DNA from 3 places in the Erwinia pyri genome. Region 3 is predicted to be linked to each of the others. Evidence: predicted binding sites of a transcription regulator. Region 3 holds the regulator's gene; each other region holds the start of a gene.
What was found. The regulator Fur, encoded in region 3, represses iron uptake genes when iron is present. The targets are predictions, from matches to a motif close to ATAATAATGAGAACNACTATCAA.
Positions count from the first base shown of each region.

Region 1: the regulator Fur is predicted to act here: its motif matches at 1,881-1,903, upstream of bfd (bacterioferritin-associated ferredoxin).
Region 2: the regulator Fur is predicted to act here: its motif matches at 2,171-2,193, upstream of Q3V30_RS08525 (TonB-dependent siderophore receptor).

Region 1 is NZ_CP132353.1:432,022-435,304, reverse strand. Features, by position in the region: gene rplC (50S ribosomal protein L3) at 1-410, opposite strand, end outside; gene rpsJ (30S ribosomal protein S10) at 443-754, opposite strand; gene bfr (bacterioferritin) at 1,089-1,565, opposite strand; gene bfd (bacterioferritin-associated ferredoxin) at 1,650-1,844, opposite strand; gene tuf (elongation factor Tu) at 2,011-3,195, opposite strand; gene fusA (elongation factor G) at 3,266-3,283, opposite strand, start outside.
Region 2 is NZ_CP132353.1:1,826,871-1,830,153, forward strand. Features, by position in the region: gene Q3V30_RS08525 (TonB-dependent siderophore receptor) at 1-2,080, opposite strand, end outside; gene treA (alpha,alpha-trehalase TreA) at 2,405-3,283, opposite strand, start outside.
Region 3 is NZ_CP132353.1:3,204,085-3,207,367, forward strand. Features, by position in the region: gene ybfE (LexA regulated protein) at 28-309, shown strand; gene fldA (flavodoxin FldA) at 470-1,000, shown strand; gene fur (ferric iron uptake transcriptional regulator) at 1,344-1,787, shown strand; gene glnS (glutamine--tRNA ligase) at 1,983-3,283, opposite strand, start outside.

The sequences.
Region 1 (3,283 bases), 1.8 Mb from region 3:
GAGTTACCGTGAGTAGCATCCTGAGTACGGAAGTTCCAGCGCTTAACAGTACCGGCAAAACCTTTACCTTTAGATGTACCAGTCACGTCAACTTTTTTCACGTCAGCGAAAATATCAACGTTAATGCTCTGACCTACGGTGAACTCTGCGCCTTCAGCGGTACGGAATTCCCACAGACCACGGCCAGCTTCAACGCCAGCTTTAGCAAAATGGCCTGCTTCAGGCTTAGTGACACGGTTAGCTTTTTTAGCACCGGCAGTTACCTGGATAGCAGTGTAGCCGTCGTTTTCCAGGCTCTTAACCTGAGTTACGCGGTTTGCTTCAATTTCAATCACGGTTACTGGGATAGAAACGCCATCTTCAGTGAAGATACGAGTCATGCCCACTTTTTTACCGACTAAACCAATCATTGTTTCAACCTCTCAATCGCTCAATGACCTGATTAACCCAGGCTGATCTGCACGTCTACACCTGCAGCCAGATCCAGACGCATCAGAGCATCAACCGTTTTTTCAGTTGGCTCAACGATGTCAACCAGACGCTTGTGAGTACGAATTTCGTACTGATCGCGCGCATCTTTATTGACGTGCGGGGAGATCAGAACGGTAAAACGCTCTTTGCGGGTCGGCAGCGGGATGGGACCACGTACCTGCGCACCAGTGCGCTTGGCAGTCTCAACGATTTCCGCAGTTGATTGATCAATCAGACGATGATCAAACGCTTTAAGACGGATACGGATTCTTTGGTTCTGCATGAGACCAGAGCTCCAATTATTTATAAACGAAAAGATTACTACTCATACCCATTACGATTGATGGGTGAGTGTAATCGTCTGCACATAACTCCCCTATCGGGAGTATTGTCAGGTGAGCAGATTGCTCGCCTGCGGTTCAGATTGAACCGGGCCGTCATTTCTGACAAGCCCGCGCATTATACGTGCCTGAGCACATAAAGCAACCTGTTTATCGGAGGTGCTGAAGAAGGCGGATGGGAAACAGGAGGTATCAGTCAGGTTCAGAAACAGTAACGCCGCTGAAGTCTCTGTTTCAGCGGCGTAAATTTATACAACTGCATCTTTCTGTCCTGTATTACTCTTCTACTTTAATTTGTGACTGCAGATAATTCTGTATGCCAATTTTGCTTATCAGGTCGAGTTCCGTTTCCAGAAAATCGATATGATGCTCTTCATCTTCCAGAATGGTAATCATCATATCCCGGCTGACATAATCGTGGACTTTGTCTGCATGGGCGATCGCTTCCCGGAGATCCCTTGCCCCCTCCAGTTCAAGCTGCAAATCTGACTTCAGCATCTCTTCCACATCTTCCCCGATACGCAGCCTGCCAAGATCCTGCAAATTGGGAATGCCTTCAAGAAAAAGGATGCGTTCTATATATTTGTCCGCATGCTTCATCTCATCGATAGACTCATGGTATTCGATATCGTTTAAGCGTATCAGCCCCCAATTTTTGAACATCCGCGCGTGCAGGAAATACTGATTAACAGCAACTAACTCATTTCCAAGCAATTTGTTGAGATGACTGATGATTTTTATATCGCCCTTCATTTTGTTTCCTCCGCTTCCAGTTAAGTAGATCGTAGATGCGGATTGAAGGAAGTCAAAAAAGCATGACAAATTGCAGGGAGATTATCAGGCAATCTCTTTGTATTGCGGGACGTGCTGTAGCTCATGGTCCATTATTTCACGCGCGGCGCGGATGCATTTGCCGCACTGCTTGCCAACCGGGACCAGTTGACGAAGATGCTGTATCGATTTGGGCTGGTAACGGCGAACCACTTCACGAATTGTTTTATCACTGACGGCATTACACAAGCAGACGTACATTTTGCTACTCCAGTACATTTTCTGATCTTAGTGTAAATGCGAATCGTTTTTATTACAATGCCAGCTTCCGCAATCGGGCTGAATTGCGGGCATAAAAAAAGAGCACCGAAGTGCTCTTTTTATTTGCTATGACGGAGACCTGCCCCGCCATTTCAAATTATCTCAATTAAGCGATAACTTTAGCAACAACGCCCGCACCAACAGTACGGCCGCCTTCACGGATTGCGAAACGCAGACCGTCATCCATCGCGATTGGGTGGATCAGGGTAACAACCATTTTGATGTTGTCACCAGGCATTACCATCTCAACGCCTTCTGGCAGTTCGATGGTACCGGTCACGTCAGTAGTACGGAAGTAGAACTGAGGACGGTAGCCTTTGAAGAACGGAGTATGACGGCCGCCTTCATCTTTAGACAGAATATAAACTTCTGACTCGAACTTGGTGTGTGGCTTGATGGTGCCTGGCTTAGCCAGAACCTGGCCACGCTGGATATCTTCACGCTTGATACCACGCAGCAGAACACCACAGTTCTCGCCTGCACGACCTTCGTCCAGCAGCTTACGGAACATTTCAACGCCGGTACAGGTTGATTTCACGGTATCTTTGATACCAACGATCTCAACTTCTTCACCGACTTTAACGATACCGCGCTCTACACGACCGGTAACAACAGTACCACGGCCGGAGATAGAGAAGACGTCTTCGATAGGCAGCAGGAATGGCTTGTCGATTGCGCGCTCTGGTTCCGGGATGTAGTTATCCAGGTGGCCAGCCAGCTCAATGATTTTAGCTTCCCACTCAGCATCGCCTTCCAGCGCTTTCAGAGCAGAACCGTGAACGATTGGCGTGTCGTCGCCTGGGAAGTCGTACTGTGACAGCAGGTCACGTACTTCCATTTCTACCAGTTCCAGCAGCTCTTCATCATCAACCATGTCGCACTTGTTCAGGAACACGATGATGTAAGGAACGCCAACCTGGCGACCCAGCAGGATGTGCTCACGGGTCTGAGGCATTGGGCCGTCAGTTGCAGCAACAACCAGAATTGCACCGTCCATCTGCGCAGCACCGGTGATCATGTTTTTCACATAGTCGGCGTGGCCTGGGCAGTCAACGTGCGCATAGTGGCGAGACGGGGTGTCATATTCAACGTGTGAAGTGTTGATGGTGATACCACGTGCTTTTTCTTCTGGTGCGTTATCGATCTGGTCGAATGCACGAGCAGAACCGCCGTAGGTTTTAGCCAGAACGGTGGTGATAGCTGCAGTCAGGGTAGTTTTACCGTGGTCAACGTGTCCGATGGTACCAACGTTGACGTGCGGTTTGTTACGTTCAAATTTCTCTTTAGCCACGACAATATTCCTTACTTTAATGCTCTCACCCTTTGGTGAGAGCATAGGATCAATATTTTAAAACTGTAGCTTATTTGCTACGAGCTTC
Region 2 (3,283 bases), 1.4 Mb from region 3:
CAGCGCCCCAGTAGCAGTAACCCGTGCCGTAACAGGCAGAAACGTAATCACGATCGGTCACGTTATTGGCATTCACCTGCACAAATGCCCCTTTCAGGCTGCTGTTCCAGGCACCGAGATCGGCGCGGACTGAAGCGTCGAACAGGGTAGTAGAGGGCAGGCGAGTGGTGTTTTCATTGTCTGCCCACTGTTTGCCGATGTAACGCACGCCAGCGCCCACGCTGATGCCCCAGTCGAACTGGTATTTCGCCCAAGCCGACGCCATGGAGTTTGGCGTTACGTAAGGGGTGTGGCCATCGTTACCATCCACAGAGTCCTTGAAGCGAACATGGCTCAGAGTGTAGTTAGCGAGAGTGCTCAGGCGTGGCGTGATCTGGTTATGCGCTTCCAGCTCAATACCCTGCGAATGCACTTTTCCAGCAGGTTCATAGTAAGAACCTACCACTACCCGGTTGCCAACATCTTTCTGCGTCAGATCATAGAGGGCAACGGAGTAGAGATCGGATGTGCCGTTCGGCTGATATTTTACCCCCGCCTCATACTGCTCTGAAGTGGTTGGCTTCAGCAGATTATCATTTGCATCGGAGAGTGACTGCGGCGTAATGGCCTGGCTGTAGCTGGCGTAAGGCGAGATGCCATTATCAAAGGCGTAGAGCAGGGCGGCACGGCCACTGATGTGATCATCCTGGCGGCGATGCTTAGTGCTGGTGGACCAGGTTTCGTTTTCCGAGACAATGCGATCGTAACGGCCGGAGAGATCCAGGTGCCATTTCTGCCAGATCATCTCATCCTGCAGATAGACGCCGGTCTGGTAATAACGGCGCTGAGAATTAACAAAGTCGTAGTTCTGACGGCTGCCCACCGCCTCCCCTGTTACGGCATTAAGCTGATTTGCCACGTCGCTGGCATCGCTTAAATCATTTTTGTACTGGTGGTATTCGCCGCCCAGCACCACTTTATGCTCGACTTCGCCTGTAGCGAAATCCGCCTCCAACTGGTTATCAATAGCAAAGGCATCCAGCGAGGAACGTGAGCCGGAATAGTAACGGTTTAACAGATCCGGATTTTTGCTGTCCCAGCCTATTTGATAAACCTGATCCAAATCGACGTCAGAGTGGGAATAGCTGGCATTGGAACGGAACGCCCAGGTGTCATTGAAACGATGCGAGAATTCATAGCTGTAAATCTGTTCATTACGCTTGAACTGATCCAGCGAGCTGTCACCATCGTAGAAACCATTACTGAGCTTACGACCATTATGTTCCGTGATGCTGCCATCGCCCGGCACGGCACCGTGATAGCCGCCTGAGGGATCTTTTTGCAGATAAGCGCGCAGCAGCAATGAAGTATCTTCATCCGGCTGCCAGAGCAGAGAAGGGGAAATAGCATACTTCTCTTCGCGAGTGTGATCGTACTGCGTGTCGCTGTTGCGGGTGATGCCCGTCAGGCGAAACGCCCATTGATCGTTAATAGCATTGGTGTAATCAAAGGCGGCGCTGTTAGTGGCATTAGTCCCGGTCGAGGCGCGGAAATGGCCTTCCTGCTTAAACTGCGGGCGCTTAGACGTTTCCATTACCAGACCGCCGGGCACGGTCTGCCCATACAGGGCAGAAGAGGGGCCTTTGATCACATCGATACGTTCCAGGAACCAGGGATCCACCTGCAACACGTTATAGCTGCCCGGGTCGCTCATCAGTCGCAACCCGTCCAGGAAGACGTTATCCACATCGCCGCCGTGGAAGCCCCGCAGGGATACGGTGTCATAACGAGTCGCTGCACCCGCGAAGTTAGTAAATGCGCCAGCGGTATAGTTGAGCGCTTGGTTAACGTTCATCGCACCCTGATCTTCCATCTGCTGGCGGGTCACAACGGAAACAGACTGGGCAGTGGTGATCAGGGGGCGATCCGTTTTTGTCGCGCCCGTAGAGGTCTTAGCCGTATAACCCTCTGTTGGCGAAGAGGCCGTTTCAGCAGGTTGAGCGGTGACCACCAGTGTCTCTGCCGCAAAGGTAAAAGCCGGTGCAGTCAGCGCAATCGAGCACAGCAAAGCAGAACGCTTTAAGCTAAAAGCCATTCTCATTGTCAATTCCCTTACAAAGTGCGAAGTAAGAACCGTCATCGCGGCCAGAGAGAGCGAGCGCACTTAACGGTAATATAAAGATGTATGATAATCTCAATGAGAATTATTATCTTTTCGTTAAAGCGTTTCAAGCATTGATTTTGCTTATATTTTCCCCTGCTAAAATCAGGGGAATTAGCTTTCTAAGCTGAGTGGACCTGCCAGAGAGGGGGAACAGGGCAGAAGAGAAGGTAATCAGAGCTTGAGTATTACTGAGGTCGATAAACGGGGAAGGTCAGGAAGCGTGGCGGCCCGTGGCAAAAAACAGGGCCGCCAGAAAGCAGATTATTGACCGGAAGCGATATCACCTACGTTATTACAGGTTTTATTTTTCGGACAGTAGAGATCCATCAGCTTGAGCGTAACGCCGTTGGTCCAGCCAAAACCATCCTGCAGCGGATATTCGCCGCCACCGCCGCCTCCCAGCCCTTTGCCTTCCACAACATATTTTTCAACCAGCTTATGCTCCTTATCATAGGTGGTCTGAACATTTTTCAGGAAGCGCATGCCGATATCCTTCGCCAGCGTCTGCTTACCGTAATTGTTCAGCCCCTGCACTGCCGCCCACTGCAGCGGAGCCCAGCCGTTTGGTGCATCCCACTGCTGGCCATTATTAACGTTGGTGGTGACCAGCCCTCCTTCCTTAACAAGCTGCGCCTGCACCGCCGACGCGGTACGGGTGGCTTTCTCTTGGGTTGCGGCCTGCAGGTAAAGAGGGAAGAGCGCAGCGGCCGTCAGCTGAGGACGGACTGAGCCTTTTTTCCAGTCATAATCCGCATACCAGCCCTGTTTATCATCCCAGAGATAACGGTTGATCGCCGCCTGACGCGTTTCCGCCAGCTGGCTGAAGTGTTCAGCCGCCTGGTCGTTTTTCGCGACTTTATTAGCCCGCGCCAGCGTCTTCTCCAGATGGAACATCAGCGCGTTCAGATCGACCGGGACGATGCGGGTAGTGTGAATAGTGGAAAGGTCGCCTGGCTTATCAAACCAGCGGGAACTGAAGTCCCAGCCGGAGGCGGCGCCAGAGCGTAAATCCCGGTACAGCTCCGCTTTATTGCGGTTTTCGGCTTTCCCGGCGGTGGCTATATCATCCATATAGGATTCCGTTCTCGGGACGTCACGGGCATCCCAGTAACGGTTCAGCAAGGTACCATCTTTGAGTTT
Region 3 (3,283 bases):
ACTCCAGCCTTTCAGTATCACGATTCTATGGCAAAAGAAAACACGGACCGCACCACGATCGATCTGTTCGCAGATGACCGTCGTCCGGGGCGACCAAAAACAAATCCGCTGACGCGTGATGAGCAGCTGCGTATCAATAAACGCAATCAGCTCAAGCGGGATAAAGTGCGCGGGTTAAAGCGTGTGGAGCTGAAAATGAACAGCGACGCCGTGGATGCCCTGAACCAGCTTGCCGAGCAGCGAAATATCAGCCGCGGCGAACTGATAGAAGAGATGGTCATGGCGATGTTAGCCAGTCAGAAGCGTTGAAAAGCGGCAGAACCGGCTCTTCAACCTCTTGCTGCTGAAGCACAAAGCGACAAAAGCAGGCGGATTACTCATTTATCCCCCTTGTGCTGTCTGCTATCATTGCCGTTAACTGCAGTAAAGTCGTTACCCTAAATTTTAGTTTCAAGAGGTTATTAAGCGCATGGCACTCGTAGGCATTTTCTTTGGCAGCGATACGGGCAATACGGAAAATATTGCAAAAATGATCCAGAAGCAGCTCGGCAACGAGGTGGCTGAGGTTCATGATATCGCTAAAAGCAGCAAAGAAGACCTTGAAGCCTTTGATATCCTGTTGCTGGGTATCCCTACCTGGTACTACGGCGAAGCCCAGTGCGACTGGGATGACTTCTTCCCTACCCTGGAAGAGATCGATTTCAATGGCAAACTGGTTGCGCTTTTTGGCTGTGGCGATCAGGAAGATTACGCGGAGTATTTCTGCGACGCGATGGGCACCATTCGCGATATCATCGAACCGAAAGGCGCCGTTATCGTGGGTCACTGGCCAACTGAAGGTTATCATTTTGAAGCGTCCAAAGGGCTTGCTGATGATACGCATTTCCTGGGCCTGGCTATTGATGAAGATCGTCAACCGGAACTGACCCGCGAACGTACTGAAAAATGGGTGAAACAAATTTACGATGAGCTCCAGCTGCAGGAAATTCTGCAAGCTTAAGGAGAAGGGGCTGATGTGGGAGGTAACTCACATCAGGCCTCTGACTTTTCCTATAGAAGTAATAGGCACAATTTTGTAACTTTCATCTGCAAAACTGTAGAATATCGCCATCGGTCACCCCGCTTACTTCGTGGCTTTTTCTTAAAGGCACGGCAAAGCGAAATGTAAACCCAGCGCCAGCTTTCCGGACGTAAAGACATCATCATTACCTCCCTTTACAGATTCGCAACGCCCGAGGTGTTCATTTCGAAGCGTGAGTACTATAATGAGGCGTTTTGCGTCGACCGATGTTCAGGGCTTTTCAGCCGCACAGTGACAAGCAAAGTAACAGGACAATATCCGCATGACTGACAATAACACCGCATTAAAGAAGGCCGGCCTGAAAGTCACGCTTCCCCGACTGAAAATTCTGGAAGTGCTTCAGGAACCTGAAGGCCATCATGTCAGTGCGGAAGATTTGTACAAACGCCTGATTGATATGGGCGAAGAAATTGGTCTGGCAACGGTCTACCGCGTGCTGAACCAGTTTGATGATGCGGGGATCGTTACCCGCCACAATTTCGAAGGCGGCAAATCCGTTTTTGAACTGACTCAGCAGCATCATCACGACCACCTTATCTGCCTGGACTGCGGCAAAGTGATCGAATTCAGAGATGAATCGATCGAGGCTCGCCAGCGTGATATCGCCACGCGTCATGGTATTAAGCTCAGTAACCACAGCTTGTACCTTTATGGTCACTGTTCTACTGGCGACTGCCGCGAAGATGAAACGCTGCACGACAAATAATCTGCATTCCTGAAGAAAGCCGGTGAAAATCACCGGCTTTTTTTTGCCTGAAGGAGCAGAACTGCCGACACAAATGCGCTGAGTGATCCCTTCACAGCTGAAGCGTTTACCCTCTGAAACACTCCTCTGCACCATACTGAATGGCAAAAAAAACGCAGCCCTGAGGCTGCGTTGCTTTCAGAAAACCCGGAAGCGCTACTCTCCCGCTTTTGTCCAGGTGTCACGCAGGCCAACCGTGCGGTTAAACACCAGGTTGCTGGCAGAGGAGTATCGGCTGTCAGCACAGAAGTACCCTTCGCGCTCAAACTGATACGGGCTGCTGGCTTCCGCATGCTGCATGCCTGGCTCTACAAAGCCCTGACGAATAACCAGAGATTCAGGGTTGATAGTGGTCAGGAAATCTTCTGCCGCACCCGGATTTGGCACGCTGAAAAGACGGTCATAGAGGCGGAACTCTGCCGGTAAGGCATGAACGGCAGAAACCCAGTGAATGACGCCTTTCACTTTACGGCCATCGGCCGGATCTTTGCTCAACGTCTCTGTATCGCAGGTGCAGAACAGGCAGGTGATATTACCCTCTTCATCCTTCGCCACGCGTTCCGCTTTGATCACATAGGCGTTACGCAGGCGCACCTCTTTCCCCAGTACCAGACGCTTGTACTGCTTATTCGCTTCCTCGCGGAAGTCAGCACGATCGATATAAATCTCACGGCTGAACGGCACTTCACGCGTTCCCATCTCCGGCTTGTTCGGATGATTAGGCATGGTGATGATCTCTTCGTGATTAGCGGGCAGATTCTCAATCACCAGCTTCACCGGATCCATCACCGCCATCGCGCGCGGGGCATTCTCGTTCAGATCGTCACGAATACAGGACTCCAGCGAGGCCATCTCCACGATGTTGTCCTGTTTGGTCACGCCAATACGGCGGCAGAACTCGCGAATAGAACCAGCCGTGTAGCCGCGACGGCGCAGACCGGAAACGGTCAGCATACGTGGATCGTCCCATCCCTCCACAATCTTCTCTGTTACCAGCAGGCTCAGCTTGCGCTTGGACATGATGGCGTATTCGAGATTCAGACGAGAAAATTCGTACTGACGCGGATGGGTTGGAATGGTGATGTTGTCCAGCACCCAGTCATACAGACGGCGGTTATCCTGGAACTCCAGCGTACAGAGTGAGTGGGTGATCCCCTCCAGCGCATCGGAAATGCAGTGGGTGAAATCATACATCGGATAGATGCACCACTTGCTGCCGGTCTGATGATGCTCAGCAAACTTAATACGGTACAGAACCGGATCGCGCATCACGATAAAGCTGGAGGCCATATCGATCTTTGCACGCAGGCAGGCGGTGCCTTCAGCAAAGCCGCCGTTGCGCATTTTGTCAAACAGCGCCAGGTTCTCTTCCACTGAACGGTCGCGGAACGGACTGTTTTTCCCCGGCGCCGTCAGGGTGCCGCGATATTCACGGATCTGCTCAGGGCTCAGCTCGT